4 regions of the Pseudomonas gorinensis genome follow, and region 4 is predicted to be linked to each of the others. Evidence: predicted binding sites of a transcription regulator. Region 4 holds the regulator's gene; each other region holds the start of a gene.
The links. The regulator FliA, encoded in region 4, starts transcription of late flagellar genes. The targets are predictions, from matches to a motif close to CTAAAGTTTNNNNNNNNNNNGCCGNTAA.

Region 1 (9,641 bases), 350 kb from region 4:
GGTCACCATCCGCGAAGACGTCAGCCTGGAAGTGGTATTGCGTTATCTGCGTCGCTTGAAAGAACTGCCAGGCCACACCGACAAGCTCTTCGTGGTCGACTACGAAGGCATTCTCAAGGGGGTGCTGCCGATCAAGCGCCTGCTGGTCAACGACCCAGAGAAGAAAGTGGCCGATGTCATGGCCAGCGACCCGGTGAGTTTCCACCCGGACGAAGATGCCTACGATGCAGCCCAGGCGTTCGAGCGCTACGACTTGATCTCTGCCCCGGTGGTCGACAAGAACGGCAAGCTGATCGGTCGTCTGACCATCGATGAAATGGTCGACCTGATTCGTGAGGAAAGTGAAACCGAAGTCCTCAACATGGCGGGTCTGCGTGAAGAGGAAGATATTTTTGCGTCGGTCTGGCGTTCATTGCGTAACCGCTGGGCCTGGCTGGCCGTCAACCTGATTACCGCTTTTATTGCTTCAAGGGTGATCGGGTTGTTCGAAGGCTCTATCGAGAAATTGGTGGCCTTGGCGGCACTGATGCCGATCGTAGCGGGTATTGGCGGCAACTCCGGCAACCAGACCATCACCATGATCGTGCGCGCCATGGCGCTGGACCAGGTGAACACCGGCAATACCTCACGCCTGATGCGCAAGGAACTGGCGGTAGCGCTGATCAACGGCGTGGTGTGGGGCGGGGTGATTGGTATTGTGGCCTACATGCTGTATGGCAGTTGGTCCCTGGGGGTGGTGATGACTGCCGCCATGACCCTCAATCTGCTGTTGGCTGCCCTCATGGGCGTGTTGATCCCCATGACCCTGGCACGCCTTGGGCGCGATCCTGCCATGGGCGCCAGCGTGATGATTACCGCCATGACTGACAGTGGTGGTTTCTTCATCTTCCTGGGGTTGGCAACCATCTTCCTGCTTTGATCGCCTTCCTGGCTGGCTTGTTGTAGTGAGGGGGCTTGTTCCCCTTCCAGCGCAAGCCAGTTTGCTCCAGCAATAATCCCCTTCCCAAATTCAAGGCAAAAAAAAGCCAGCACAAGGCTGGCTTCGGCTTTCAGGGGTAGATCAGTCGGCTTCTGCGGCCGCCTCGACATCGTGTGCAATAAGTGAGACGAGAGCATTTTGCTGGCGGTGGGAGAGCTGACGGAAACGCTGCAGCAGTTCGCGTTCGTGCAGTGACAGCTCTGGGCTGTCCAGGCGCATGCTCAACTCTTCACCCAACGCACCTTCCTGAATAAGGCTCTGTTCCAGGCGCGCGATGATTTCGGAGTTCATGCTGCGGTGATGATTGCGAGCCACCTCGGCAATGCGTTCCCGCATTCCGTCTGGCAGACGTACGACGAACTTGTCAGCCGTACGGCTGGAATAAATTGCCTGTTTCAATGGGCGCATATATTTAACCGGTTAGTTCAGGGGAGCGGTTTTTGGAATTGGCCGCAAGATGAGTGTTAAGACAAGGCTCACGACCAAAGTTCAACCTGAATTGCAAAGAGGCCGCATCATGCCTCAGATTTGCCAGTTCCTTGGCGTCAATTCTGTGACAAATATTGAACTGACTAAAGGCTTTATGCCAGCACTGATTTGCATTTTTGCGGACTGGTTGGAAAACTTTCCTGCAGAAGATCAGATTCGGCGATCTTCCCGCAGGCCTAGGCCGCAACAGGGTTTGAGGGCGCACATCCTATAGCAATGTGGCCTTTTGCCCCTAATCTTAAGACTAGTGGCAATTTGCCGATTTACTAGGCGAGGCGACATAAGGTAGGGCGAAACGCAGGCGAGCGATGCTTCAGCGCAGCACGGGATCGAATTTGATCCGGCGGCCCACAATCAGGGTCAGAACCAGGCATCCGGCGAACATGGCGCTGGCGATGAAGGCGATGGTTTGGCCGTCTTGGGAGGAGGTTTCCAGGCCGAGCAGACCGGTTACCAGGGTCAGGCACAGAAACAGCCAGGCAGATTTGGACATGAAGGCTTCCTCAGAATACCCAGTGTTCGGATGCAGGTGCTGCCTGTGTGCTCTGGGCCAGGCGAACCGGTGATTGCGGGTTGGCCGTCATCACTGCCAATTGCGGGCGTTGCTGCAGGTGGTGTGGAATGGCCTGGCTCACCTTGGCGTCGTCGTCGGTAGTCGGCGACTGCTGGAAGTGGAACATCACCAATACGGCCAGGGCCACGGTATTGAGGGCTAACAGAAGGGCACTGTTCATGGTCATGTTCTCCGTCGGTGACTGGGCCAAATTGGATTTTGTCGAAGAAGTATTGCAGATGCCGTGCCAAACTATTATTTCAATTAAATCAATGGTTTGAGGCTATTTTTAGGGGGCTGAGGGTTGCAAATTGCAATGCTGGCATTTTGGGGTAGTGCATTTTGCACGATGGCTTCGGCAACCCTGGTTTTACGAGGCAAAACCCTGCTCTTTCTGGCAGGCATGCGCCTACACTCAAAAAGCCCACGGACGACATGACAAATCCGACCTTGGCCGTTAACATGCACGCCGTCCGTCGCAGCGCCCATCGCTGCGACGGCTGTCATTTGTCCCAGTAGCTCAATTGGATAGAGCATCCCCCTCCTAAGGGGAAGGTTGGCCGTTCGAACCGGCCCTGGGACACCAGATTCAAAGCCCCGCACAGTGAACGCTGGCGGGGCTTTTTTGTGCGCGTAGAGTCTTTTCAAACTCAGGTCGAACCTTGCCGCTGATCGAGGTTCACAGCAGGTGCGTCGTGTATTTTTGCTAACGGTGTACCTCGCACGCCCCCCGGCAACGTCAGAGCTGTTGCCAATCAATTTAAACAAAATAATCCTCGGAAACAGCGCGTAGCGCCTGTCCGGACCCAACAACCCAGGACTATCATGCCGGTAGCCCTGACCCTCACTGCAAGGAGCCGCTCGGAACGCCGATGCGCCAGATCTGGAAATCTTTTCGAGCCCTTTATTTCGCCTCCTTGATGATGCTGATCGGCTCCGGCCTGCTCAGTACTTACCTCGCGTTGCGCCTGGCGGCTGACCATGTCGACAGCCTATGGGTGGGTGCCTTGATGGCGGCCAACTATTTCGGCCTGGTGCTGGGCGGCAAGATCGGGCATCGCCTGATTGGCCGGGTGGGGCATATTCGTGCCTACGCCACCTGTGCGGGCATTGTCGGTGCAGCCGTGCTGGGCCATGGCCTGATCGACTGGCTGCCGGCCTGGATCGTGCTGCGGGTCATCGTGGGCTTGGGGATGATGTGCCAGTACATGGTTATCGAAAGCTGGCTTAACGAGCAGGCGGACGCCAGGCAGCGTGGCGTGGTGTTCAGTGGCTATATGATCGCGTCCTACCTGGGCCTGGTGTTGGGCCAACTGATCCTGGTGATGCATCCCCAGCTGGGCCTTGAGCTATTGATGCTGGTGGCGCTGTGCTTTGCCCTGTGCCTGGTACCCGTGGCCATGACCCGGCGTATTCACCCGGCGCCGCTGCATCCGGCGCCGATGGAGCCGCGCTTCTTTATCAAGCGGGTACCGCAGTCGTTGAGTACGGTGCTGGGGGCGGGGCTGATCGTTGGCTCGTTCTACGGCTTGGCGCCGCTGTATGCGTCCCAGCAGGGGCTGACTACCGAGCAGGTGGGTCTGTTCATGGGTAGCTGCATTTTTGCCGGTTTGGTGGTGCAGTGGCCGTTGGGCTGGCTGTCAGATCGCTATGATCGTGCGTTGTTGATTCGCTGCTTCGCCCTGTGTCTGGCGGTTGCGGCATTACCGTTGGCCATCCTGAGCAAGGTGCCGTTGGAGGTGCTGTTCGTGGCCGGGTTCCTGTGTTCGTTGGTGCAGTTCTGTCTGTACCCGCTGGCGGTGGCGTTTTCCAACGATCACGTTGAAGGTGATCGGCGGGTATCGCTGACAGCCATGTTGCTGGTGACCTACGGGGTCGGCGCCAGTATCGGGCCGTTGCTGGCTGGCGTAGTGATGAAACTATTTGGCAGTCAGATGCTGTACGCGTTTTTCAGCCTGTGTGCGCTGATCCTGGTGTGGCGTATCCGTCCTAAAGCCGTGACCAACCTGCATCAGGTCGATGATGCGCCCCTGCAGCACGTGGCCATGCCTGACAGCATGTCCAGTTCGCCGCTGGTGGCTGCACTTGACCCGCGGGTCGATGAGCAAGTGGTGCAAGAGCAGATGCAGACAGCTGCTGCTGAGCCTGAGCCTGAGCCTGAAGTCGACTCGGTACCACCGACAGATGAGCCGCCTTTCGAAGGACCGCCAGAACCTATAGGTCCGGATGAGCACCCCCATGACCTGAGCAGGGCACGCCCCTGAAAGCAAAAACGGGCAGATCCTGAAAGGGTCTGCCCGTTTTTTTGTCGCGATCTTCACACTTAGAAGTCGTCGTCCTTGTCGAAGCGTCGCGCTTCGCGTTGCAGTTGATACACAAATCGTTCGACCTGGCGCTGTACCAGGCCGCTCATGTTGTGGAAGCGCACGCCCGCGAAGGTGGTGTTGATCTTCTCTTCGAAATGCAGGTAACGCAGTTCGACGGAGGTGGTCATGCTGCCGAACGGCAGGGCAGCGATAAAGCGATCGTAGACCTGGCCCAACTGCAGGCGTTCGGAGATATCGCCTTCGAAGCGCAATTTGCAGCCGGTGGCGGAAATATCCAGCAGCTTGCCGCTGACCGGGGCCTTGAGTTTCTCGCCGCCCAGCTCGATATTGACCAGTTGGGCCAGCTTCAGTGCCGCGCGGAAGGCATTGCGGCGCTGGTGGTAGACCACCTCGCCCGGCATGGCGCCGGTGTAGATGCGATGGCCATCTTTTTCGCTGATGGTCAGGGTGCCATTGCTTTCCCAGGCGACGCGTACGCCGTCGTGAAAGCCTTCGATGCGGAAGGGTTCGCCATTCTCAAGGTGGCGTTCGCCATCACGCGGGATCATTTCGTCCAGGGCCAGGGTCTTGCTGTCCCGATCGACATCGACCAGGTAGCTCTGGAAGCGCTGGCTGCGTTCGTGGAAGGTGATGATCAGCGGATCATGGCTTTCTTGCAGCATTCGCAAGGTGCCGGCGATTTCCAGAGGCGTGGTGAGCACCTTGGGTGGCTGCGGAGCATCTTCCGCATTAAGGGCGTTGAACACGGTTCTTCCATCTCCAGACAAAATACGACTACACGCAAGAACCGGCATTTTGCCAGTATGTGGCGGGCCTTGGATAGGCTGTGCCGAAAACGGGCGTCAGGCTTGGCTGCGGGTGCTTGGTTTGACCAAGCGTGAGGTAGAGCCTTGGGCGTTGTACAGCGCCGGTGGCTCACCGCCGTGGAGTATACGCAGCTGGTTGGCGGTCGTAGCTTGCTGAAGCTGGATCGACTGGCCGTTGAGCAGGTTGACTTCCTGGCACTGGCTGAGCAATTGGTTGAGTTCTTTGCTTTGGGCCAGCAGTTGATCGCCGACCGAGGAGTGGCTGGCCAGTTGGGCGAGGCCGTCGTGATCGGCCGGCAGGCCCAGGCTGGTGAGAATCTGGCTGCGCTTCTTGCCATGCTGTTCCAGCAGGACAATCAGCGACTGTTTGCGCGCCAGGATATCTTCCAGCAGCGGCATATCCCGGCCGTAGAGGGCCAGGGTCTCTTCTTTCAGCAGCTCGAGCAATTGTTGCGTCGGCGCCAGATCATCAATGATCAGTTGAAGCAAGGTTTCGTCGTGGTGCATGGCTGGCCTTGGTTTTAAGCGTCCAAAAGCCCTGCGCAGGCCTTTGCCTAGCGCTCGGCTTCGAAGTTAAGCAGCTTGCTGGCTACACGGTTGCTGTCGACTTTATAGCTGCCATCGGCGATAGCCTGTTTCAATTCGGCCACGCGGGCTTTATTGACCACAGGTTGGTCGCGCAGCGAGTCAGTGACCTTCTGCAACTGTTGAGCCTCATTGCTCAGGTATACGGATTCCCCGCTTTGGCTGGCGCTGGCCTGTTCTGTCTTGGCAGGCAGAGGCTGGGCCTTGGCTTCTACGCTGTCCTTGGTGCCGCTGGTGCGCGTAGTGCCTGGCAATGCCGGGGAGTTATTCAAACGACTGAAATCGATGACCATGATAATTAAAAACCTCTGGGTATTTGGACGCTTGCCATGTTTTCGGCCATACCCGGACAAACTTTAGGCTCGATTGACAATAAACCTGCACGCGCAACATCTGGCACACAGTGTAGGAAAAGCTGGCGTCCTATTCCAGTGATCTATAAAGCAACCTCGACTTGTCCGGGGGCTGTCACCCGTGCCTTGATGACACGATTGGAGTTGAGGTTCTTGACGCGTATCTGCTCACTCATGCCTCCGTTGGACAGCGCTTCACCCGGCATTTTCACATTCAAGCCGCCGCTGCTCGCGGAAATTACCACCTGGTCACCCTTGCGAACCACCTCGGCCTGCTCCAGATGGACCAGGGTAATGACCTGATCGGTGACCATTGGTCGGGTAAGTTTCTGCCCGATGGCCTGATCGACCGACGTCAGATAGCCCTGGTTGATCAAACTGATGTCGCGTTCACGCAAGGCCACGTCCTCGAAACCGATGATGCCAGTGCGTTTCAACGGTCTTACCACCACCACGACATCGCGGAACAACTTGACCTGCGCTGGCACAAACACGGTCCAGGGCGCGGCGCCCTCGCAGCGAACCTTCACCGTCACACGGCCGATAGGCTGTGCGGGGCTTTCCAGGGACGCTGTCAATTCCTTGTCGCACATTGGCATGCGCAAGCGCGGGTCTAGCTGGTTGACCTGGATTTCATAGCGCCCAGGTGTCTGGGTGGTCGCCAGATAATCTTCTACAGTGAACTCAAGAAAGCCTTGAGTGACGCCGATAAGTAGATCAGGCAAGGTGACGTTATCTGCGCGGGCCGTGGTTCCCAGGCTCAAGGCAAGCAACGCCATCGAGACGCAGAGCAATCTGCGGCTGCGTGGGAGGCGAAGGCGTCGGGAAACTGTCGTTTTAATGTCCATAGCCAATAAATAGCAAAGCTCGTGCCGTTTAGTATTGGGTACGCGTCGTACCCCCGAAGGTTTTAGCGTAGGAGTCTGGGCATGGCAGGTGTAATGGATTCAGTAAACCAGCGCACACAGCTGGTAGGGCAGAATCGCCTGGAGTTGTTGCTGTTTCGTCTGGACGGCAAGCAGCTATACGGCATCAATGTGTTCAAAGTGCGGGAAGTGCTGCAGTGCCCCAAGCTGACGATCATGCCCAAGTCCAGTCCGGTGGTGTGTGGCGTGGCCAACATCCGTGGCGCGACCATCCCGATTCTTGACCTGGCCTTGGCGACAGGGTCGTCCGGTCTGCAGGATCGCGAGAACCCGTTTGTGATCATTACCGAATACAACACCAAGACCCAGGGTTTCCTGGTGCGCTCGGTGGAACGCATCGTCAACATGAACTGGGAAGAAATTCATCCGCCACCCAAGGGCACCGGTCGCGATCACTACCTCACGGCAGTGACGCGGGTGGACAACCAGCTTGTAGAAATTATCGACGTGGAGAAAATCCTCGCCGAAGTGGCGCCCACCTCTGAATCGATTTCGGTCGGTGTGGTGGACGCCGATACCGCGCACAAGGCGATTTCCTTGCGCGTACTGACGGTGGACGATTCTTCGGTGGCGCGTAAGCAGGTGACCCGTTGCCTGCAAACCGTCGGCGTGGACGTGGTGGCGCTCAATGATGGTCGCCAGGCGTTGGATTACCTGCGCAAGCTGGTCGATGAAGGCAAGAAGCCTGAAGAAGAATTCTTGATGATGATCTCCGACATCGAGATGCCGGAAATGGACGGCTACACCCTCACGGCTGAGATACGTAACGATCCACGCATGCAAAAATTGCATATCATCCTGCATACTTCGTTGTCGGGCGTATTCAATCAGGCGATGGTCAAGAAGGTCGGTGCCGACGACTTTCTGGCCAAATTCCGCCCTGATGACCTGGCATCCCGGGTAGTCGACCGGATCAAGGCAGCAGATCACGGCTAGGGGCTTTTTCCCTGGCGGTCACACGATTTAAGAGGCGGTATCTTTGTCTACGGGTAATTTGGATTTCGAACAGTTCCGGGTCTTCCTGGAAAAAGCCTGTGGCATATTGCTTGGTGAAAACAAGCAATACCTGGTATCCAGCCGTCTCAACAAGCTGATGGAACAGCAGGGCATCAAGTCCCTGGGTGAGTTGGTCCAGCGGATCCAGGGCCAGCCGCGCAGTGGGCTCAAGGAAATGGTGGTCGATGCCATGACCACCAACGAAACCCTGTGGTTTCGCGATACATACCCCTTCGAGGTGCTCAAGAGCAAAGTGTTGCCGGAGGCTATCAAGGCCAGCCCGGGCCAGCGCTTGCGCATCTGGTCGGCAGCCTGTTCTTCGGGGCAGGAACCGTACTCGATCTCGATGACCATCGATGAATTCGAGCGGACCAACATGGGCCAGCTGAAGGCCGGTGCGCAAATTGTGGCGACGGATTTATCCGGCACCATGCTCACCAACTGCAAGACCGGCGAGTACGACAGCCTGGCCCTGGGGCGTGGCCTGTCCCAGGAGCGCCTGCAACGTTACTTCGACCCGAAAGGGGCGGGGCGCTGGGCGGTCAAGGCGCCGATCAAGAACCGAGTGGAGTTTCGCTCGTTCAACCTGCTCGACAGCTACGCCAGCCTGGGCAAGTTCGACATAGTGTTCTGCCGCAACGTGCTGATCTACTTCTCTGCCGAAGTGAAGAAAGACATCTTGCTGCGTATCCACGGCACCCTCAAGCGCGGCGGTTACCTGTTCCTCGGTGCATCCGAAGCGTTGAACGGCCTGCCCGATCATTTCCAGATGGTGCAGTGCAGCCCGGGGATCATCTACCAGGCCAAGTAATAAAGAATGTGGGAGGGGGCTCGCCCCCGATAGCAGTGGTTCAGTTGATGTATCTATCACTGATACACCGCTATCGGGGGCAAGCCCCCTCCTACATTTTTTTTGCGGCAAAGTTGAAGAAAGCGGCAACTCCCCATTGCCGCTTTACTGGCGTCACGCGGAAAACGGTTGCCGCTTTTCTGGCATTGCCGTCGGCAAGCTCCCCGCAACCCCTTGATATCCGGGCTTTCACAAGATTGGCATGCACCTTGCTATAACCCTGTTAACGCACAGCAGGTCAGCCTAAAGGTTTCCGCCATGAGCATCAGCTTCGATAAAGCGCTCGGTATCCATGAACAAGCCCTGGGCTTCCGCGCCCAGCGCGCTGAAGTCCTGGCCAACAACATTGCCAACGCCGATACCCCGAACTACAAGGCTCGGGACCTGGACTTCTCCGCCGTGCTCGCAGCACAGCAGGACAAGACCAAGAACGGCACCTTCGCCTTGAACATGACCAACAGCCGTCATATTGAAGCGCAAGGCCTGAGCAGTGGTGACGAGTCGCTGCTGTATCGCACGCCGATGCAGCCATCCATCGACCAGAACACCGTCGACGCCCAGCTGGAGCAATCGGCCTATGCCGAAAACTCGGTGAACTTCCAGGCCAGCTTTACCCTGCTCAACAGCAAATTCAAAGGGCTGATGTCAGCCCTGCGTGGAGAGTAAGCCATGTCCCTGTCCAGTGTTTTCAATATTGCCGGTAGTGGCATGAGCGCTCAAACCACGCGCCTCAACACCGTCGCCAGTAACATCGCCAACGCCGAGACCGTGTCTTCG
Region 2 (9,641 bases), 140 kb from region 4:
GCTTCATGCCTTCCACCGGTTTGTTGGTGACGTCCTGGAAGAACAGCGGGACGATCTGGGTCAGGCCGCCGATACTCACGGCCAGTACCATGAGCAGCATCAGCAGGCCGACGTTCTTTTCAATCGTTTCGTGTTTCATCATCGACTCCTCAGGCCATCTGCGCCGCAGCGGCGACTTCGGCAGGTTGTGCCGAACGCACGGTGCGCCAAGTGTTGTAAGCCATCAGGAACATGCCGCTGAGGAAGATGGCGCCGCCGACCAACCGCACGATGAAGCCTGGGTGGCTGGCCACCAGGGTTTCGACGAAGGAGTAGGTCAAGGTGCCGTCTTCGTTGACCGCACGCCACATCAGGCCCTGGGCGATGCCGTTGACCCACATCGAGGCGATGTAGAGCACGGTGCCGATGGTGGCCAGCCAGAAGTGCGCGTTGATCAGGCCGAGGCTGTACATCTGCTCGCGACCGAAGATTTTCGGGATCATGTGGTACAGCGCGCCGATGGAGATCATCGCTACCCAGCCGAGGGCGCCGGCGTGTACGTGGCCAATGGTCCAGTCGGTGTAGTGGGAGAGGGCGTTGACCGTCTTGATCGCCATCATCGGACCTTCGAAGGTCGACATGCCGTAGAACGCCAGCGAAACCACGAGGAAGCGCAGGATCGGGTCGCTGCGCAGCTTATGCCAGGCGCCCGACAGGGTCATCATGCCGTTGATCATGCCGCCCCAGCTTGGCGCCAGCAGGACCAGCGACATCACCATGCCCAACGACTGTGCCCAGTCCGGCAGCGCGGTGTAGTGCAGGTGGTGAGGACCGGCCCAGATGTACAGGGTGATCAGTGCCCAGAAGTGCACGATCGACAGGCGATAGGAATACACCGGACGCTCGGCTTGCTTGGGTACGAAGTAATACATCATCCCCAGGAAGCCAGCGGTCAGGAAGAAGCCTACCGCGTTATGCCCATACCACCACTGCACCATGGCATCCGTCGCACCGCCGTACAGCGAGTAGGACTTGGTCAGGCTGACCGGGATTTCCAGGTTGTTGACGATATGCAGGATCGCGACGGTGATGATGAACGCACCGAAGAACCAGTTGCCGACGTAGATGTGCTTGGTGTTGCGCTTGGCCACGGTGCCGAAGAACACAATGGCGTAGGCCACCCAGACAATGGTGATCAGGATGTCGATCGGCCATTCCAGCTCAGCGTATTCCTTGGAGCTGGTGTAGCCCAGCGGCAAGGAGATCGCGGCGAGCAGGATCACCAGTTGCCAGCCCCAGAAGCAGAACGCGGCGATTTTCGGCGCGAACAGCTGGGTCTGGCAGGTGCGCTGCACGGAGTAGAAGGAACTGGCGAACAACGCGCAGCCACCGAAGGCAAAGATCACCGCGTTGGTGTGCAACGGGCGCAAGCGGCCGAAGCTGGTCCAGGGTAAGTCGAAGTTGAGCGCAGGCCATACCAATTGGGCGGCGAGAAAAACCCCGAGCCCCATGCCGACGATGCCCCACACCACCGTCATAATGGCGAATTGGCGGACCACCTTGTAGTTATAGGCGGTACTTAATGTAGTGTTCATGGTTCCCCATCCACGGTTCAACCCAAGCGAATGCGGCACTTGGGCTGGAGTTATAGGCAGACTGAATAGCGAGGCAAGCATGAGCAAAGAGCACAAGGCCAGTATTGACGGGGATCAATGGGCGCAGTGTGTGCGGGAACACGGCTGGTTGTGGGACGCCGCGGCAGAGGGAGATCGGCGTGAGCCTATCACCCTGATTCTGGCCCACGGCGCCGGCGCACCGATGGACTCGACGTTCATGACCGACATGGCTGCACGCCTTGCCCTGCATGGGGTGAACGTGTTGCGCTTCGAGTTTCCCTATATGGCCCAGCGGCGCGTAGAGGGCGGCAAACGCCCGCCGAACCCGGCCGCCAAACTGTTGCAGGCATGGCGTGAGGTGCATGCCGAGGTGCGACGCCATGTCGCTGGAACACTGGCCATCGGTGGCAAGTCCATGGGCGGGCGCATGGCCAGTCTGGTGGCCGATGAACTGGGCGTCGATGGGTTGGTATGCCTGGGGTATCCGTTCTATGCGGTGGGCAAGCCGGAGAAGCCCCGGGTCGAGCATCTGGCCGGGCTGCAGACGCCGACGTTGATCGTGCAGGGCGAGCGCGATGCCTTGGGTAATCGAGTGGCGGTAGAAGGCTATGATTTGTCGCCGAGCATCGAGGTAATGTGGCTGGTGGCGGGGGACCATGACTTGAAGCCGTTGAAGGCTTCGGGGTTCAGTCATGAGCAGCATCTGGAGGCTGCGGCGGTGCAGGTTGCCCGGTTTCTCGGAGCCCTCTAGGGCCCTATCGGGGGCAAGCCCCCTCCCACACTCGACTGCGTTCCAAGGGGTGTACGCGGTAAATGTGGGAGGGGGCTTGCCCCCGATAGCGGTCTAGCGGTTAAACCGCTCGACCAGCGAGTACTGGGTATTGGCGGTATGCGTCAATTCCTCACTCAACTGCGCCGAGTTCAACGCCTGTTCCGAAGTCTGGTCCGCCAACAGCGCAATGGTGCTGATGTTGCGGCTGATCTCTTCGGCTACCGAGCTTTGCTCTTCGGTGGCGGCCGCAATCTGGGTGGTCATGTCGGTGATGTTGGCCACTGCTTCGCTGATGCCGACCAACGCCTGATCCGCTTCCATCACACGCGCCACCCCTTCTTCGGCCTGGCGATGCCCGGCGTCCATGGTTTGCACGGCGGCGGCAGCGGTTTGTTGCAGCTTGGCGATCAAGGCATGGATCTGCCCGGTCGACTCGGCGGTGCGCTGGGCCAGTTGACGGACCTCGTCGGCCACGACTGCGAAGCCACGGCCCATCTCCCCGGCACGCGCGGCTTCGATTGCCGCGTTCAGCGCCAGCAAGTTGGTCTGATCGGCGATGCCTTTGATCACATCGACGACACCGCCGATTTCATCGCTGTCCTTGGCCAGTTGGGTAACGGTCACCCCGGTTTCGCCCACGGCCAGCGACAGACGCTGAATGGCCTCGCGGGTTTCCCCGGCGATATCGCGGCCACGACCGGTCAGGCGATTGGCTTCCTGGGTCGCATCCGCCGTGCGCTGCACATGGCTGGCAACTTCCTGGGTGGTCGCCGCCATCTGGTTGACCGCGGTGGCCACCTGTTCGGTTTCCACGCGCTGGCGTTCCAGGCCGCTGGAGCTGTTATGCGCCAGGGTGTTGGACTGCGCCGCCTGGTCGTTGAGGTGTTCAGCCGTGTCCTGCAGACGCGTGAGGCAGGTTTTCAGGCGGGCTTCCTGGCTGAGGATCGACATTTCCAGTCGCGCCTGGGCGCCACGGCTGTCGGTGTACATCTGCGCGATCAGCGGGTCTGAGGTGGTCTGCTCGGCCAGGCGCAGCAGGCGCTTGAGGCCACGCTGTTGCCAACTCAGGCCCAGCAGGCCCAAGGGCACCGACAGCCCCGCCGCCAGGGCAAAGCCCCAGTGGGAATTCAGCGACGCACCGATCATGAAGCTCAACTGGCTGATCAGGATAAACGGCAGCCAGTCCTGCAACACCGGCAGCCATTTGTCCCGCTGGGGAACGGCAGACTTGCCCTGGTTGATGCGTTGATAGAGCGCTTCGGCCCGGCGGATCTGCTCGGCGGTGGGCTTGATGCGCACCGACTCGTAGCCGACCACCTGGTTGCCGTCGAAAACCGGCGTCACATAGGCGTTAACCCAGTAGTGATCACCGGTCTTGCAGCGATTCTTGACAATGCCCATCCATGGCAAGCCTTGTTTGAGCGTTGACCACATGTGCCCGAATACGGCCGCCGGAACGTCCGGGTGACGAACCAGGTTGTGCGGGGCACGCACCAGTTCATCGCGGGAGAACCCACTGATTTCGACGAAAGCGTCGTTGCAGTAGGTGATCACGCCCTTGGCATCTGTGGTGGAGATCAACCGTTGCTGAGCGGGGAAGGTACGTTCGCGCTGGGTAACGGGTTGGTTATTACGCATGATTGTTCAATCCGCAAGGCTTTCAGGGAGTATCGGCAGGAGCGGGCGCTTATTTAACTTATTTTTGCAACAATCCGCAGGAACGCCTTGCCTCCGGTAGACATCAGCCAGCCAGCATCGGATAAGTAAACAACCCGAAGTGAAGCAGGTTCAGCCCAAAGTGCGTGGCAATCGCCGCACCCAGCCCACCAAAGCGATAAGCCAGGCCGTAACCCACACCGGCAATGCTTGCCAGCAGCACCCATTGCCAGCCCGCGCCCAGGTGCACCAGCCCGAACAGCAGCGAGGCCAGCAGCAGTGCCAGGTTCTCGCCGTAGGGCAGGTGCTTGAAGCGCTGTTGCAGGCCGCCCTGAATGTAGCCGCGAAACAACGCCTCTTCCACCAAGGTCACCAACAACAGGTTATTCAATACCCACAACCACGCGTGCACCGGCCATTTCGGCGCCCAACTGATGACGCCCAGCAAGGCTGCGCCGCCGAGGGCGGCAATTGCGGTCAGGGCCAAGGCCAGGGCCGTGACGCAGATCGACAGGCGCAAGGAGCGTCGCGCCACCACCCACGGGCAGGCCAGTAACAGCCAGAAGCCGATCAGCGGTTTGTCCTGGTTCAGGTACATCGAGAAGGGCACCGCGTCGGGGGTAAAGCGTTGCGGCTCGATGGCGCGCCCGTTGTAGAAGCCCGGTAGCCAGTGCATCGCCAGGCTCAGGGCCAGCACAATGAACAAACCATGGCCGATGTAGCGTGCCCAAGGCGTGCGCTGCTGGCGCACGGCATAACCGGCAATCAGCAGCAGGGCGACGGACACCAGCGCCAGCACGCCCAGTTGCCCGTAGGCCAAGGCCAGCACATAGCCGATGGAAAGAAGCGCCAGGTACAGCCAGGGCAATGCGAGCATGGGGAGTCCTTGGAAAAAACTGGACGGCATTATAGCGATCGTCCCCTGTGGGCCACATGAAAACTGTGCCACGCAAGGGCGTTGGTGAAGTGATTGCAAAACGTATCAACGGCTGGTTATAGTCAGGCCTTCTTCATCCCTCCATACAAGATCAGCCCATGCCAGCTCTCCAGCGCATAGCGGTAGTCGATTCAGCGGTCAACGCTGTGGTCGTACCGTGCGGGAACAAGCAGCCTGCGCAGATCAGTCACTACCCCCCACCTGTCAGTCGCACGCCGGTGTACGCAGTCGTATCACCGCCGGGTGTTGGCATTTCGGGCTGATCAGCGACTCGCTGTCCCCGTCTGCACGCCTGAAAAAACTCCAGAACTTCAGCCTTTGCTGAGTCGGCTTTTTTTGCCTGATTACAGGTGGTAACCATGTCTGTTCTTTCGAAACAATCCGTGGCCGCGGCGGCCTCGACGAGCCTGTTTGTCCTGCTGTGGAGCAGCGGGGCGATCTTCTCCAAGCTGGGCCTGGCCCATGCGTCGCCCTTCGCCTTCTTATTGATCCGTTTTGCCATCGCCCTGCTCGGTCTGGTGATCCTCGTACCGATGCTCAAGCTGCAACTGCCGCGCCCCGGCAAACCGCTGTGGTATGCAGCGGCGACCGGCCTGGTGTTGTTGGGGGCCTACCAGATTTTCTATCTGCTGGCCCTGGACCTCAACGTCACCCCCGGCGTGATGGCGACCCTCATGGGCGTGCAGCCGATCCTGACCGTGGCGCTGACGGAGCGCCAGCGTTCCGGGCGCCGCCTGTTCGGCCTTGGCCTCGGGTTGGCGGGGTTGATCATGGTGGTGTACCAGGGTATCGGGCTGGCGGGGATGTCCCTGGCCGGGATGCTCTTCGGCCTGCTGGCCCTGGCGAGCATGACCTTCGGCTCAATCATGCAAAAACGCATTACCGACAACCCTTTGGGCACGCTGCCGCTGCAGTACCTGGCCGGGCTGCTGTTGTGCGCGGTATTCGTGCCGTTCCAGCCGTTCCACTTCGAACAGAATGCCGGCTTTTACCTGCCGGTATTGTGGATGGGGCTGGTGGTGTCGGTGCTGGCGACGTTGCTGCTGTACCGCCTGATCGCGCGGGGCAACCTGGTCAACGTCACCAGCCTGTTCTACCTGGTGCCGGCGGTGACGGCGGTGATGGATTACCTGATCTTCGGTAATCGGCTGGCGTTGTTGAGCCTGCTGGGCATGGGGTTGATCATTGTTGGGTTGGTGTTTGTGTTCCGTAAAGGCTGATGTCTACCCCGTAGGTGCCGGTTCGCCGGCGCCTACGACCTGCGTGGCCGCAACACCAACCACAACGCCCCCGCAATCAACACCCCGCCATACAGATGCGCCATTGATAACGGCTCGTCGAGCAGCAACGCGCCCCACAGCACGCCGAACGGCGGGATCAGGAAAGTGGTGGTCATCGATCTCACGGGGCCAATCGCAGTGAGCAAGCGGAAGTACAACACATAGGCAAACGCCGTACACACCAGCCCCAGGCCCAGCAGCGACAACCACACCTGCCACCCACCCCAACTCGCGGGCGGATGGCTGATGGCGCTGTAGATAAACAACGGCAGCAGGAACAACGTGGCGCCGAGCATGCTGCCCAGGGCGGAAAGACGACTGTCCAATCCTCCCCGCTGGTCCAGCCAGCGGCGCGCCAGGAACCCGGCAAAGCCATAACACGTAGTCGCCAGCAAACAGGCCAGCGCGCCCATCAATAATTCCAGGTCAAACGCCACCGGGCCCGCGCGGGTCAGCACGCCTACACCGAAAAGCCCCAGGCACACCCCGGCGATTTTCGACGGGGTCAGCCGCTCGCTGAAGAACAGCCCGCCGATCAACACCCCCATCAACGGGGTGGTGGCATTGAAGATCGCCGAGTAACCCGCTGGCAGCACCTGGGCGGCCACCGAATACATCGTCGCGGGAATCCCGGAGTTGATCACCCCCAGCAGCAGGACGGTCTTGAACTTGCCCTGGAAGTCCCAGCGCACGCGCATCATCGCCAGGATCACCAACAACCCTGCGGCGGCAATCGACACGCGGAAAAACGCGGTCGGCACCGTGCCAATCTCTGGCGCGATGATACGCATGAACAGGAAACTCGCGCCCCAGATGGCGGCGAGCCCCAGCAAGTACAAGGTGTCGACAGGTCTCACGTAACGCTCCTACCTCAATAAGCCGGCGAGTGTTACATGACCTTTCTATTGATTACAGAACAAACCGCGTCACCAACCCATTCAGGTCCACCGCCAGGCGCGACAGCTCCTGGCTGGCGGCCGAAGTCTGGGTGGCGCCAGCGGCGGTCTGGGTCGACAGGTCCCGGATATTCACCAGGCTGCGGTCCACTTCGCGGGCCACCAACGCTTGTTGCTCGGCGGCGCTGGCGATCACCAGGTTGCGCTGGCTGATCTGCGAGATGGCAGCGGTGATTTTTTCCAGGGCGCTGCCGGCGTTGTTGGCCCGTTGCAAGGTTTGGCCGGCGTGCTCGGCGCTGCTGTTCAAGGCACTGACGGTGTCCTGGGTGCCTTGCTGAATGCCGGCGATCATCTGCTCGATTTCTTCGGTGGAATCCTGGGTACGCTGGGCCAGTGAGCGCACTTCATCGGCGACCACCGCAAAGCCACGCCCGGCCTCACCCGCGCGGGCGGCTTCAATGGCGGCGTTGAGCGCCAGCAGGTTGGTTTGCCCGGCAATGCCGCGGATCACTTCCAGCACCTTGCTGATGTCCTGGGCCTGCATCGCCAGGCCCTCGGCTTTGTTCGAAGCGCCGAGCACTTCGTCCACCAGGTTCTGGATCGAGCTGATGGTTTCGCTGATCTGGTAGTGGCCGTGCTTGCTGTCTTCGTCGGACGCCTGGGACGCTTCGGCGCTGGATACCGCATTGCCCGCCACTTCATCCACCGCCGCGCTCATCTCGGTCACGGCGGTCGCGGCCTGTTCGATCTCGTCGTTCTGCGCTTGCAGGCCACGTGTGCTCTGTTCCATCACCGAACTCATTTCTTCAGCCGCCGATGCCAGTTGCTGCGCCGATTCGCTGATGCCACGGATGGTGGTTTGCAGTTGCGCCTGCATGGTTGCCAGTGCTGTCAGCAGTTGTGCCGGTTCGTCATGGCCCTGCACCACGACGGGCTGGCTCAAGTCTCCGGCGGCAATCGTGCGCGCAACGCTCAGGGCCTGGCCCAGTGGCGCGGTGATGCTGCGGGTCAACAGCCAGGCCAGCAGCAAGGTGGCGACCAGCGCAACGGTGATGATCAGGCCGACAATCCACTGCGCGCGCGTATACACCTGTGCCGCTGCATCGGTTGCGGCTTCCACGCCGTTCTGGTTGAAGGTGATCATGTCCTCCAGGCTCTTGGTGAGGATTCCACCCTGTGGCGCCAGGCGGTTGTTGAGCAGGTCGATAGCGTCCTGCTGCTGGTCCTTATCCACCAGGGCGATCATCTGCCCGACGATGGTGAGGTAAGTGTTCACGTTGGCTTTGACCTGCTTGAGCAGTTCGCGCTCCTGGTCGCTGCTGAGCAGGGTTTCGTGATGGTCCAGCAGGGTTTGCAATTCTGTACGTTGGCGGCTGATCAGGCCTTTGCTGTTGTCACGCACGCGCGACTCGTCGGTGGTTGCCAGGCGCAACGCTTCCAGACGGATGCTGGCCACGTAGGCCGCGCTGTCATGGATATTCTCGATGCTCGGCATCCACGACCCCTCGATCACCAGGGCGCTTTCACGCAGCTTGGCCATCTGACCCAGACCAAACAGGCCGACAATCACCAGCAGGCTGGCCAACACCCCAAAACTCAGACTGGCGCGCAGCCCGATCCTCATGTTCCTCAATGACATCTCAGTGCTCCTCGGGCGATTAAAACCAGTTCCCGGATCGGTCTTCTGACCTTGTTAGGGTGGGAGAGGGCGCGGTATATATCAAAGTGCCATCACTGCGGTAATCAGGGTTTCCCTTAGGCTGTATCGAAATGCTTACACATGCTGAAAACCAGTCGCCGTGCGGGTTTGCCTCGGCTGCTGCGGCCAGGCCACGTGGTTACAGGCTTTCAGATGAAACGTTTAACGTGCGAAACGCGACTTTAGGGGGTGTTTATTGACCGTATGGTCGAATTAAAAAAACTGAAAATAAATGTACGATCTGCGCGAAGTTGTACAACCCGTCGGAAAAAATCATCCTTCTCCTGTCACTCTTCACTGGCTAAGCTCAGGGCTTCCAGATGCCCGTTCGAGGTTTCCCGCATGTCGCAATCCACGCCCGCCCTCGCTATTGCGCGGATGATCCTTGAAGGCTTCGACGATTACCGCGAGCACTTTCGCCAGATCACCGACGGCGCCCGCGAACGTTTCGAAAAAGCCCAGTGGCAACTGGGGCAGGCAGCCTCGGCGGCGCGTATCAACCTGTATGAAGAGAAGGTCAGTGAAGTGACCGAGCGCCTGCGGGCTGCCTTCGACGAGGCCACGCTGCTGGATATCGACGTTTGGCCGCTGGTGAAAAGCGCCTATATAGGCCTGATTGACCTGCGCTTTGACGATGAGCTGTCCGAGACTTGGTACAACTCGATTTTCTGCGGCCTGTTCAGCCATGACCTGATCAGCGACGGCTGCATGTTCATCCACACGACCCGGCCGAGCCTGCGTCGGGCGCGAGCGGCGCAGACCCGCATCTACACGCCGGCCGGCAAAATCACCGATATGCTCGCGCA
Region 3 (3,227 bases), 1.8 Mb from region 4:
CGGAGGCGGCTTGTTTTTAATTTTACTCAGAGGCAGTTCCGGACTGCCTTCTCCATGTCACTTCTGCCCCATCCAGGACCCCATGCCAGTCGTTGAAACAGCTTCACCGAGCTGCCGCTTGAAACCTTGCGGATACTCAGCAGCTCATCTGTCATGTTGTTGCTTGCAGCAACAAGGCGGTATCCGTACTCAGTCTCTGACATCGTCACGTCGCTGCGCGCGTCCTGCCATTTGGGAAATACGCAGAGCGCGTACTTTTTTGGGTCTTTGGCAGAACTGGCGGCAATGCTCGGATCCTTCGACTCAAGATCCCCTGGCGATACACATCCCGCTAGCATCGCCACCGCTACCGCCGCTATCAAAATCCGCATGTCGTTCCCTCTTTGGTTTGGCGGGACTGTAGCACTGAGGGAGCGGATGCAAATAGCCCAGCACGGATAGCAATCGCAGCGAATACCACAGAGGGACAGCAACCTCATCGCTTAAACTTTGAATCGGCTGATCAGCACGCCAAACGACGTCGCCAGTCGCGACAGTTCGGAGCTCGAAGCATTGGTTTGATGTGCCCCGGCCGCTGTTTGCGTGGAGAGATCCTGAATATTGACCAGATTACGATCAACCTCACGTGCAACCTGAGCCTGTTCTTCAGCGGCACTTGCGATCACGAGGTTCTTTTCATTGATGATTGAAACACCCTCAGTGATGCGGTCAAGGGCCTGGCCAGCCTCAATTGACTGCGCCCGCGTATCGGCTGCCAGCTCTTTACTTTTATTCATCGCGAGGACCGCTTCTTCTGCCCCCGAACGAACCTGTTGCATCATCGACTCGATGTCCGCCGTCGACGCCTGGGTCCGATGGGCAAGTGCTCGGACTTCATCGGCTACAACCGCGAACCCGCGACCTTGCTCACCCGCCCTTGCTGCTTCGATGGCCGCGTTCAGGGCCAGTAGATTTGTCTGCTCCGCAATGGCCCTGATCACCTCAAGTACTTTTGTGATCTCGTTGACACGGGTTGCAAGCACTTCAACCTTGCCGGTTGAGTTTGAAATCTCATCAGCCATTGCCCCCACAGAGCTAACGGCTCTGCGCACTTGATCACGCCCTTGCACAGCACTATGACTGGTTTGCTCAGAGGCTTCAGAAGCGCCTGTCGCATTTCGGGCTACCTCTTCCACCGCCGCAGTCATTTCGTTCACTGCCGTCGCCGCTTGCTGAATCTCATCATTCTGTCGCGTTAGGCCGCGTGAGCTTTCCTCCGTGACGGCGTTAAGCTCTTCAGATGCAGAGGCCAGTTGGTCAGCAGCACTGCCAATCTCTTTGACCGTGGTCCGGAGGTTTTGCTGCATTTTGTCCAGCGCACTCAGCAGTACACTGACCTCATCTCGCCCACTAACTTCAATATGTTTAGAAAGGTCACCCTCCGCCACTTCCTCAGCGCTGCGTAGAGCCATGGAAAGCGGCCGCGTGATCGAGCGCGTGATGATCATCCCCAAAGTGATGGCGGCCAGGAAGGCTATCATTACCCCTATGCCCAATATCCAGTAAGCGCTCGTAGTAACGGCCTCTGCCGTATCTGCGATCTCACCGCTTTGGCGATAGTTGGATGCAACAATGACTTTAAGCTCTTCATTAATGGCTTTGAAGGCCGGCGAAACTTCCTGCTGGAATAGCTGCGTAGCGCCATCAAGGTCGCCCGCCGTCGCCAGTGCGATCACTTTATTCGCCCCCTGCACATAGGCAGGCCAGTCTTTTTCGAACTGATCACCTGCCACACGCTCGTCATCGGCGAGAGGTGTCTGGCGGTATTCCTTGAAAAGCCGATCAACTTCCTTTTGACCGTCGGACATGGATTGCACTGCGGCGTCAAATTTGCTCGACTCTGCTTTAGAGTATTTATACAGCAGGGCAGCATGTAGATCCCTGGAATACGAAAAAGCAAGCGCGCGTGCATTAGCCGTATTGTTAACAGATACAAGGTTATTGCTAACGATTTCGTTTATTGTTGCCTTTAGTGATTTTATGCCCGAGGCCCCTAATCCCCCTACTCCCAAGGTGATAATCGCACACACTACAAATGCAGAAATTAATCGCGTGGAAAGCTTGATGCTACGTAATGCGTCCATAGGTCCTCCGACGAACTCTCAACTGGCCGCCCCAAAAAAGCTTGAGGTCGTAACTGTATCTGACGAGACATTCATTACTTTAATTTTCATTAAACTCTCTCTCTTTATGAGCTTATGAATTATTGCCTTGCGAGTCTGAACCATAACTCCGCTATACAAAAATCAAGCTAATCAAGACACCTCAAATGAATACATTCGGCTCGATAGCGCACACATAAAGAAATATGACTTTGATATGAGTGTAAAAATAGGCGGCTGTTTCAAACAGAGACCTACCAGCAGAATGCCGGATTCAACGTCCAGTCGTTGCGACTGCTTGCTATTTTTCCAGCGCGCACCGCGGTCATGGGGGCGTAATGGTCTGGCTGTAGGTGACCTCTATACCTGAGGATCAGGCGTGTCCGGTCGTGCCATGGTCCGCCGTAGACGATGATCTCGGACGGCCTCCCGTACAGGTGGTGCAGCAGGAATGGGCCCTGGCCGAAAACACCTGACTCCTCACCAGGCAGCGACGGGTCTGTGCCAAGGTAAATTCCAGCGTGGTTAGGGTGAACAGTACGACCAACCTGCATAACGATCATATCCCCTCGCTGCGGTCGGTCGACGCGTACAAAACCAGCGGCCTCGTAGTTCTCCTCGTACAGGCTGGCGTTCTCCGCGCTTTCCCACCAGCCATCGGTGCGCGGGAAGGCTTCGAACTCCAGCCCCCACTCCCGCTGATACCAGTCAGCGCAGACCTGCCAACAGTCCCAGGCGCCGTGCACGAACGGGCGCTTGAGCAGCGGCGTGCTACCCGTGGGCGTGATCGTGCGCATGTCGCCCTCGGGCCACGACAAAATGTGCCAGGGCAAGGCAGTGGCCTCGCACATAGCCAGATCATGCGGTGACGGCCTGCTGGTGGCGTCCGGGTGCGAGTGAACGATGCCGATAACTTCGCCCACGTCTTCCGCCGAGGCGTAGTCCTCTGGATCCAGCCGGAACTCTTCGTTCGGTTCGGTGGCGATGTTTCGGCACGGGAAATACTTCTGCTTTCGACCGATGGCCAGCAGCAGGCCGCAACATTCTTTCGGATACTGGGCCGCCGCGTGCGCCTGGATGGCCGCG
Region 4 (9,641 bases):
ATACGCCGATCAACGCCTGTGAAATCACTTTGTACTTGCCTTCGTTGATCGACGAGATGGAATACATCACCACGAAAAACGCGAACAGCAAGGTGATGAAGTCCGCGTAGGACACCAGCCAGCGTTCGTGGTTGACGTGTTCTTCAGGCTCGCGACGGCGACGGCTCACAGACGATTACCTCCGCACAACGAATCACCTGTAGGAGCGAGCTTGCTCGCGAAAAATCCGAGAGCCACGCGTTCATCCAGGATGCCCGCGTTATCGTTGACCCTTTTCGCGAGCACGCTCGCTCCTACACCTTTCATGTACATCAATCCATGAAGCCCTGGAGCTTCAATTCGATGGAGCGCGGGTTCTCGCCCTCGGCAATCGAGAGGATGCCTTCGAGCAGCATCTCGCGGTAACGGGACTGGCGCATGGCGATCGACTTGAGCTTGCTGGCCACCGGCAACAGCACCAGGTTGGCACTCGCCACACCGTAGATGGTGGCGACGAACGCCACGGCAATGCCGCTGCCCAGTTGCGAAGGGTCGGCGAGGTTGCCCATCACGTGGATCAGGCCCATTACCGCACCGATGATGCCGATGGTCGGCGCGTAGCCGCCCATGCTTTCAAAGACTTTGGCCGCGTTGATATCGCGGCTTTCCTGGGTGTAGAAGTCCACTTCCAGGATGCTGCGGATTGCTTCCGGCTCGGCGCCGTCCACCAGCAATTGCAGGCCCTTGCGCGCGTAGCTGTCAGGCTCGGCATCGGCCACGCCTTCCAGGCCCAGCAGGCCTTCCTTGCGAGCGGTGAGGCTCCAGTTGACCACCCGATCGATGCCACCCGGAAGGTCGACGCGTGGCGGAAAAATAATCCATATCAGGATCTGCATGGCGCGCTTGAATGAGCTCAAGGGCGACTGCAGCAACGCGGCGCCCACGGTACCGCCAATCACGATCAAGGCCGCCGGGCCGTTGGCCAATGCGCCGAGGTGACCGCCTTCGAGGTAGTTGCCGCCGATGATCGCGACAAACGCCATGGTGATACCGATCAGGCTCAAGACATCCATCAGAGGCAAGCCTCCACCAGATACTTGCCGATGTCGTCGAGGCTGTAGACGGCGTCGGCCAGGTCCGCCTTGACGATGGCCATGGGCATGCCATAGATCACGCAGCTGGCTTCATCCTGGGCCCAGATCGCACTGCCACCCTGCTTGAGCAACCGCGCGCCTTCACGGCCGTCGGCGCCCATGCCGGTGAGGACCACCGCCAGAACTTTGTCGCCGTAGGACTTGGCCGCCGAACCAAAGGTGATATCCACGCACGGCTTGTAGTTGAGGCGTTCATCGCCTGGCAGGATTTTGATCGCGCCACGGCCATCGACCATCATCTGCTTGCCACCCGGCGCCAGCAGCGCCAGGCCAGGGCGCAGGATGTCGCCATCCTCGGCTTCCTTGACGCTGATACGGCAGAGCTTGTCCAGGCGTTCAGCGAACGCTTTGGTGAAGGCCGCAGGCATGTGCTGGATCAACACGATCGGCGCCGGGAAGTTGGCCGGCAACTGGGTCAATACCCGTTGCAGCGCCACCGGGCCGCCGGTGGACGTGCCAATGGCCACCAACTTATAAGCCTTGCGCTTGGGCGCTGGCGAATAGGCGCTGGGCGCCGACGCACGGGCCGGGGCCACGGCTGGCCGGGCAACAGGCGCCGGGGCCGGACGACCGAACGCGGTGCTGGTGGGCGCAGCCGGGGGCGCGACCGGTGCTGCGGGTGCCGGTGCAGGCGCACTGAACAGGCTGCGACGGTTGCTGCGGGAAATGCTGTGCACCTTCTCGCACAGCATCTGCTTGACCTTCTCGGGGTTGCGCGAGATGTCTTCGAAGTTCTTCGGCAGGAAATCCACCGCGCCAGCATCCAGCGCATCCAGGGTGACCCGGGCGCCTTCGTGCGTCAGCGAGGAGAACATCAATACCGGGGTCGGGCAGCGCTGCATGATGTGCCGGACTGCCGTGATGCCATCCATCATCGGCATTTCGTAGTCCATGGTGATCACGTCCGGCTTCAACGCTATGGCCTGATCAATCGCCTCTTTGCCGTTGGTGGCCGTACCGACCACCTGGATGGTTGGATCGGCGGAAAGAATTTCCGAGACGCGGCGGCGGAAGAAACCCGAATCGTCCACCACCAGGACCTTGACTACCATAAACACTCCGTTAGGCGGGACGGGCAATACCGCCCTGCCCCACCAGAATCAAATACGCCGTGCGGCGTAACGCTTGAGCATGCTCGGAACATCGAGAATCAGCGCGATCCGACCGTCACCGGTGATGGTCGCGCCCGACATGCCCGGGGTTCCCTGCAGCATTTTGCCCAAAGGCTTGATGACCACTTCTTCCTGGCCCACCAGTTGATCGACCACAAAGCCGATACGCTGGGTGCCCACCGAAAGGATCACCACGTGGCCTTCGCGCTGCTCTTCATGGGCAGCCGATGCCACCAGCCAGCGCTTGAGGTAGAACAATGGCAGCGCCTTGTCGCGCACGATCACCACTTCCTGGCCGTCCACCACGTTGGTGCGTGACAGGTCGAGGTGGAAGATCTCGTTGACGTTGACCAGTGGGAAGGCGAAGGCCTGGTTGCCCAGCATCACCATCAGGGTCGGCATGATCGCCAGGGTCAACGGCACCTTGATGACGATTTTCGAGCCCTGGCCCTTGGTCGAGTAGATATTGATCGAGCCGTTGAGCTGGCTGATCTTGGTCTTCACCACGTCCATGCCCACGCCACGGCCCGACACGTCGGAAATCTCGGTCTTGGTCGAGAAGCCTGGGGCGAAGATCAGGTTGTAGCACTCGGTGTCGGTCAGGCGGTCGGCGGCGTCCTTGTCCATCACGCCACGCTTGACCGCGATATTGCGCAGGATCGCCGGGTCCATGCCCTTGCCGTCATCGGTAATCGACAACAGGATATGGTCGCCCTCCTGCTCCGCCGCCAGGATCACCTTGCCGTTGCGGGACTTGCCCGAGGCTTCGCGTTCTTCCGGGGTTTCCACGCCGTGGTCGACGGCGTTGCGCACCAAGTGGACCAACGGGTCGGCCAGGGCCTCGACGAGGTTCTTGTCGAGGTCGGTTTCTTCACCCACCAGTTCCAGGTTGATTTCTTTCTTGAGCTGGCGAGCCAGGTCGCGAACCAGGCGTGGGAAGCGGCCGAAGACTTTCTTGATCGGCTGCATCCGCGTCTTCATCACGGCGGTCTGCAAGTCAGCCGTGACCACGTCGAGGTTCGACACAGCCTTTTGCATGGCTTCGTCGCCGCTGTTCAGGCCCAGGCGCACCAGACGGTTACGCACCAGCACCAGTTCGCCGACCATGTTCATGATGTCGTCCAGTCGTGCGGTATCGACCCGTACGGTGGTTTCGGCTTCACTGGCAGGCTTGTCGGCTACGGCAGCGGCAGGCGCACGCGCGGCGGCCGCGGCGGCTGGCGCTGGGGCTGGCGCCGGTTTGGCGGCAGCAGGCGCGGCGGCCTTGGCCGGTGCCGGTTTCGCGGCCACGGGGGTGGCAGTCGTCGCAGCAGCCGGGGCCACTTCGGTGAACTTGCCCTTTCCGTGCAATTCGTCGAGCAGGGCTTCGAATTCGTGATCGGAGATCAAGCCGTCGTCAGCAGGGGCCGCAGCGGCGCCCGGTGCAGCTGGCGTCGGCGCCGCGCCAGTGGCCGCGACTTCCGGCAAGGCATCGGCGGCAAAGGTGCCCTTGCCATGCAACTGGTCGAGCAACGCTTCGAATTCGTCGTCGGTGATATCGGTACTGGCCGTTGCCGCCGGCGTTTCCGGGGCAGCCGCAGTGGCCACGGCATCAGCCGCGAACTGGCCTTTGCCATGCAACTGGTCGAGCAGGGATTCGAACTCTGCGTCGGTAATGTCTTCGCTGGTCGGCTCGGCAGGCGCAGCGGCCGCGGGTGCGGGTACGGCCGACGGTGCTTCAGCCTCGGCCTTGACCGCATTGAGAGAGTCGAGCAACTGCTCGAACTCGCTGTCGGTGACATCCGCTTCGGCTTCGACCACCGGCTCCGGCGCCGCTTCCACCACGGGCGCGGCCGAGGTGTCGGCAGGTTCTGCCAGGCGCGCCAGGGCGGCCAGCAGTTCCGGGGTGGCGGCGGTGATCGGGGCACGTTCGCGCACTTCGCTGAACATGCCGTTGACCGCATCCAACGCTTCGAGGATTACATCCATTAACTCCGAGTCAACGTGACGCTCACCCTTGCGCAGGATGTCGAACACGTTTTCGGCGATGTGGCAGCACTCCACCAGCTCATGGAGCTGGAGGAAGCCGGCGCCCCCTTTTACAGTATGAAAACCGCGAAAAATTGCATTGAGCAGGTTCGCATCATCCGGGCGGCTTTCCAGCTCGACCAGTTGTTCGGACAGTTGCTCTAAAATTTCGCCGGCCTCTACAAGGAAATCCTGAAGGATTTCTTCATCGGCGCCGAAGCTCATGGGTGTGCTCCTTAGAAGCCTAAACTGGATAACAGGTCATCTACGTCATCCTGACCTGACACAACGTCTTCACGTTTATCGGCATGAATCTGCGGACCTTCACCCTTGGCGAGATGTTTTTGTGGATCTTTTTCAGAGAGGATCGCTTCGCGGTCATGTTCGATGCCGGCGAAACGGTCGACCTGGCCGGCCATGAGTACCAATTTGAGCAGGTTGCTTTCCACTTCGGTGACCAACTGGGTCACACGCTTGATCACCTGACCGGTCAGGTCCTGGTAATCCTGGGCGAGCAGAATGTCATTGAGGTTGCTGGAAACCGTACGGTTTTCCTGCTCGCTGCGTGACAGGAACCCTTCGACCCGACGGGCCAGCTCACGAAACTCTTCTGCGCCGACTTCACGGCGCATGAAGCGACCCCAGTCAACGCTCAGCGCCTGGGCTTCCGTGGCCATGCCGTTGACCAGGGGCGTGGCGTTTTCCACCAGGTCCATGGTGCGGTTGGCCGCTGCCTCAGTCAGCCTGACCACATAGGACAGGCGTTCGGTGGCGTCGGTGATCTGCGAAATCTCTTCGGCTTGAGGCATGTGCGGGTCAATCTGGAAATTGACGATCGCACTGTGAAGCTCGCGTGTGAGCTTGCCCACCTCCTGGTACAGGCCGCGGTCACGGGTCTGGTTGAGCTGATGGATTAACTGCACCGCATCGCCGAACTGGCCTTTTTCAAGGCTGTCGACCAGCTGGTGAGCATGTTTTTTCAGGGTCGACTCAAAGTCGGCCTGCGATGATTCTTTTTGCTCCATAGCTCCCCCGTGGCAGCATTAGCCGTGGATGCGTTCGAAGATTTTTTCGATCTTCTCTTTCAAGGCCTGCGCAGTGAATGGTTTGACCACATAGCCGTTAACCCCGGCTTGGGCGGCTTCGATGATCTGTTCACGCTTGGCTTCGGCGGTCACCATCAGCACGGGAAGGCTGCGCAGTTTTTCGTCGGCACGCACGTGGCGCAACAAGTCGATACCCGTCATGCCCGGCATGTTCCAATCGGTTACCAGAAAGTCGATGCTCCCGCTGTTGAGGATCGGAATCGCCGTAAGGCCGTCATCCGCCTCGACCGTGTTTGTGAACCCAAGGTCACGCAACAGGTTTTTTATGATCCGCCGCATCGTTGAGAAGTCATCAACGATGAGGATTTTCATGTTCTTGTCCAATTCGACCTCCAAGCAGTCTTAAACGCGCCCAGCACCTGGACGCGCCATTTCAATCAACAGGCGTTACACAAAAAGGACTGCCCAGGGCACCACGGTTAGCCCCCGCGGCGGCCAAGGCCCTCGCGGTTGCGTCTGCAGTGTCCCCACACTGCCTGTCAGCGCGCGCGCCACTCTCCCAATCGCCCCCGCAAGCGGGCCGCGCACTGGCTGTGCAGCTGGCTGACACGCGATTCGCTGACCCCCAGGACCTCACCGATTTCCTTGAGGTTCAGCTCTTCGTCGTAGTACAGCGCCAACACCAGTCGCTCACGCTCCGGCAAATTGGCAATTGCGTCGGCCAATGCGCCCTGGAAGCGTTCATCCTCCAGGTCACGCGACGGCTCCATATGCGTACTCGCGCCGTCCTCGTGCAACCCTTCGTGTTCGCCGTCCTGCAACAGGTCGTCGAAACTGAACAGGCGGCTGCCCAAGGTATCGTTCAAAATCCCGTAATAATCGTCGAGACTCAATTGGAGTTCGGCCGCAACTTCATGATCTTTAGCGTCGCGACCGGTTTTTGCTTCAATTGACCGAATTGCGTCACTGACCATGCGCGTATTGCGGTGTACCGAACGCGGCGCCCAATCGCCTTTACGCACCTCATCGAGCATCGCGCCACGGATACGGATACCCGCATACGTCTCGAAACTCGCGCCCTTGCTCGCGTCGTATTTGGTCGACACTTCGAGAAGGCCGATCATGCCGGCCTGGATCAGGTCTTCGACCTGGACACTGGCGGGGAGGCGTGCCAGCAAGTGATAGGCGATGCGTTTGACCAAAGGCGCGTAACGCTCGATCAACTCACCCTGACTGTCACGGGCGGACTTCTTGTAGGCGTTGTAGCCGGTCGCTGTCATAGCACGGGTCCTGCGCTCGTCTGATGCACCAATCGCTCGACGAAAAACTCCAGATGCCCCCGAGGGTTAGCGGGCAACGGCCAAGTATCGACCTTCTGAGCAATAGCCTTGAACGCCAAGGCGCATTTCGAACGAGGGAACGCTTCGTAGACTGCACGCTGCTTTTGCACAGCCTTGCGCACACACTCGTCATAGGGAACTGCGCCGACGTATTGTAGGGCGACATCGAGAAAGCGATCCGTGACCTTGGTCAACTTGGCGAACAGGTTGCGGCCTTCCTGCGGGCTTTGGGCCATGTTGGCCAGCACGCGGAAGCGGTTCATGCCGTAGTCGCGGTTAAGCAGTTTGATCAGGGCATAGGCGTCGGTGATCGAGGTTGGTTCATCGCAGACCACCAGCAACACTTCCTGCGCGGCGCGCACGAAGCTGACCACCGACTCGCCGATCCCGGCGGCGGTGTCGATCACCAGCACGTCGAGGTTGTCGCCGATATCGCTGAACGCCTGGATCAGACCGGCATGCTGCGCCGGGCTCAGGTGCACCATGCTCTGGGTGCCCGAGGCGGCCGGTACGATACGGATCCCACCGGGGCCCTGGAGCAGCACATCACGCAGCTCACAGCGGCCCTCGATCACATCGGCGAGGGTATGTTTGGGCGTCAGTCCCAGCAGAACGTCGACATTCGCCAGCCCCAGGTCAGCATCCAGCAGCATGACGCGACGGCCAAGCTCTGCCAGCGCCAGGGACAAATTCACTGACACGTTAGTTTTCCCGACGCCACCTTTGCCGCCGGTCACCGCGATCACCTGTACGGGATGCATGCTGCCCATTTTATTTCTTTACCTTGTCTTGCTTAGACGCAGGCTACATGGCTTGGCCGCGTGAATCGCTTGCAGACCATCGATGTAGATACATTTCACGGTGTTCATACTGACTCAACCCACCCGTTTTGCCGGGTTGTGGTAGAGGTCAGCGAACATGTCGGCCATCGCTTCCTCGCTAGGCTCTTCTTGCATTTGCACGCTGACGGCACGGCTGACCAACTGATGACGGCGCGGCAGATGCAGGTCATCCGGGATCCGCGGCCCGTCGGTCAGGTAGGCGACCGGTAGTTCATGACTGATGGCCAGGCTCAACACCTCGCCCAGACTCGCCGTTTCATCAAGCTTAGTCAGGATGCAGCCGGCCAGCCCGCAGCGCTTGTAGCTATGGTACGCAGCGGTAAGAACTTGTTTTTGGCTGGTGGTTGCAAGCACCAGGTAATTTTTAGACTTGATGCCACGCCCGGCCAGGCTTTCCAGTTGCAGGCGCAAGGCCGGGTCGCTGGCTTGCAGCCCCGCGGTGTCGATCAGCACCACGCGTTTACGCAGCAACGGGTCGAGCGCGTTGGCCAGCGACTGGCCCGGGTCGACGTGGGTCACCGACACATTGAGGATGCGACCCAGGGTCTTGAGTTGCTCCTGGGCGCCGATACGGTAGCTGTCCATGCTCACCAGCGCGATATTCGAAGCGCCGTATTTGAGCACATAACGGGCCGCCAGCTTGGCCAGGGTGGTGGTCTTGCCCATGCCGGCAGGGCCGACCATGGCGATCACGCCGCCCTCTTCCAGGGGTTCGATTTCCGGGGTGGCGATCATCCGCGCCAGGTGGGCCAGCAACATGCGCCAGGCCTGGCGAGGTTCTTCGATTTCGGTGGTCAGCGCCAACAGGTCGCGGGACAACGGGCCAGACAGGCCGATGCGTTGCAGGCGACGCCAGAGGTTAGCCTGGTGCGGTTTGCTGCCTTGCAACTGGGTCCAGGCCAGCGAGCCCAACTGCACTTCCAGCAATTCACGCAGGCCGTTGAGTTCAAAGCGCATCGAATCGAACACGCGCTGGTCGACTGCGGCAGCCGGCGCGGGCGCTGCAGGACGTGGCGGTTCTTTGAACGTAGGTTCGACCAGCGGCTCGGCAGCGGTCAGCGGCAAGCCGGCGAACAACTGGCGATTGGTGGTGGCATCGCTGTCACCCCGCATGCTCAGCTCAGCCTGGGCCGACACAATGCGCGAGGCGGTCTTGCGCAGCTCGTCTTCGAGTTCCATGTTCGGCACGCGCGGGGCCAGCGCCGAAGGGGTGTAATCCAGGGCAGCCGTCAGCTCGACACCGCCAGCAATACGGCGGTTACCGATAATCGCAGCGTCGGCGCCCAGCTCATCACGGACCAGTTTCATGGCCTGACGCATATCGGCGGCGAAAAAACGCTTTACTTGCATAACCCACTACCTCAGCCGTTGGGCCCAACTGTCGCGACGATGGTCACTTGCTTATTGTCAGGAATTTCCTGGTAAGCCAATACGTGCAAATTCGGTACTGCCAGGCGTCCAAACCGCGACAACATCGCTCGGACCGGGCCTGCTACCAACAGAATCACCGGCTGGCCCTGCATTTCCTGGCGCTGCGCCGCGTCGATCAACGAACGCTGCAGCTTTTCAGCCATGCTCGGCTCCAGCAGGACACCCTCTTCCTGGCCAAGTCCGGCCTTCTGAATACTATTGAGCAATATTTGTTCCAACCTTGGTTCCAAGGTGATCACAGGCAGCTCGGAGTCAAGCCCCACAATGCTTTGCACGATTGCGCGGGACAATCCGACACGCACCGCAGCCACCAGCGCGGCAGTATCTTGACTCTTGGCGGCATTGTTGGCGATAGCCTCGGCGATGCTGCGAATATCGCGTACCGGCACCTGTTCGGCGAGCAACGCCTGCAGCACTTTGAGCAGCTGCGACAGCGACAGCACGCCCGGCACCAGCTCTTCGGCCAGTTTTGGCGAGGCTTTGCTGAGCAACCCCATCAATTGCTGGACTTCTTCGTGGCCGATCAGCTCGTGTGAGTGCTTGTACAGAATCTGGTTGAGGTGGGTGGCGACCACGGTGCTGGCGTCCACCACGGTGTAACCCAGCGACTGCGCCTGGCTGCGTTGGCTGATTTCGATCCACACCGCTTCCAGGCCAAAAGCCGGATCTTTGGCGGTAATGCCGTTGAGCGTGCCGAACACCTGGCCGGGGTTGATCGCCAGTTCGCGGT

Region 1: a site for FliA is predicted at 6,072-6,099, ahead of flgM (flagellar biosynthesis anti-sigma factor FlgM). Genes of this name have one in related genera too.
Region 2: a site for FliA is predicted at 4,035-4,062, ahead of AB7933_RS24720 (methyl-accepting chemotaxis protein). Genes of this name have one in related genera too.
Region 3: a site for FliA is predicted at 2,142-2,169, ahead of AB7933_RS32500 (methyl-accepting chemotaxis protein). Genes of this name have one in related genera too.

Annotation. Positions count from the first base shown of each region.
Region 1 covers NZ_CP167125.1:5,672,162-5,681,802, reverse strand. The annotation lists gene mgtE (magnesium transporter) at 1-919, shown strand, start outside; gene AB7933_RS25700 (Arc family DNA-binding protein) at 1,061-1,387, opposite strand; gene AB7933_RS25695 (hypothetical protein) at 1,497-1,682, shown strand; gene AB7933_RS25690 (PA3371 family protein) at 1,782-1,961, opposite strand; gene AB7933_RS25685 (hypothetical protein) at 1,972-2,202, opposite strand; tRNA gene AB7933_RS25680 (tRNA-Arg) at 2,531-2,607, shown strand; gene AB7933_RS25675 (MFS transporter) at 2,894-4,285, shown strand; gene AB7933_RS25670 (flagellar brake protein) at 4,345-5,094, opposite strand; gene AB7933_RS25665 (flagella synthesis protein FlgN) at 5,191-5,661, opposite strand; gene flgM (flagellar biosynthesis anti-sigma factor FlgM) at 5,709-6,032, opposite strand; gene flgA (flagellar basal body P-ring formation chaperone FlgA) at 6,176-6,940, opposite strand; gene AB7933_RS25650 (chemotaxis protein CheV) at 7,022-7,954, shown strand; gene cheR (protein-glutamate O-methyltransferase CheR) at 7,998-8,825, shown strand; gene flgB (flagellar basal body rod protein FlgB) at 9,123-9,530, shown strand; gene flgC (flagellar basal body rod protein FlgC) at 9,534-9,641, shown strand, end outside.
Region 2 covers NZ_CP167125.1:5,463,743-5,473,383, reverse strand. The annotation lists gene ccoO (cytochrome-c oxidase, cbb3-type subunit II) at 1-139, opposite strand, end outside; gene ccoN (cytochrome-c oxidase, cbb3-type subunit I) at 150-1,574, opposite strand; gene AB7933_RS24725 (alpha/beta family hydrolase) at 1,654-2,346, shown strand; gene AB7933_RS24720 (methyl-accepting chemotaxis protein) at 2,440-4,005, opposite strand; gene AB7933_RS24715 (CPBP family intramembrane glutamic endopeptidase) at 4,109-4,900, opposite strand; gene AB7933_RS24710 (DMT family transporter) at 5,320-6,180, shown strand; gene AB7933_RS24705 (DMT family transporter) at 6,213-7,097, opposite strand; gene AB7933_RS24700 (methyl-accepting chemotaxis protein) at 7,150-8,760, opposite strand; gene aceK (bifunctional isocitrate dehydrogenase kinase/phosphatase) at 9,178-9,641, shown strand, end outside.
Region 3 covers NZ_CP167125.1:3,552,995-3,556,221, reverse strand. The annotation lists gene AB7933_RS16255 (hypothetical protein) at 27-371, opposite strand; gene AB7933_RS32500 (methyl-accepting chemotaxis protein) at 483-2,123, opposite strand; gene AB7933_RS16240 (C40 family peptidase) at 2,396-3,227, opposite strand, start outside.
Region 4 covers NZ_CP167125.1:5,320,839-5,330,479, forward strand. The annotation lists gene motD (flagellar motor protein MotD) at 1-169, opposite strand, end outside; gene AB7933_RS24020 (flagellar motor protein) at 312-1,052, opposite strand; gene AB7933_RS24025 (protein-glutamate methylesterase/protein-glutamine glutaminase) at 1,052-2,185, opposite strand; gene AB7933_RS24030 (chemotaxis protein CheA) at 2,234-4,477, opposite strand; gene AB7933_RS24035 (protein phosphatase CheZ) at 4,489-5,277, opposite strand; gene AB7933_RS24040 (chemotaxis response regulator CheY) at 5,296-5,670, opposite strand; gene fliA (RNA polymerase sigma factor FliA) at 5,838-6,578, opposite strand; gene fleN (flagellar synthesis regulator FleN) at 6,575-7,408, opposite strand; gene flhF (flagellar biosynthesis protein FlhF) at 7,514-8,830, opposite strand; gene flhA (flagellar biosynthesis protein FlhA) at 8,842-9,641, opposite strand, start outside.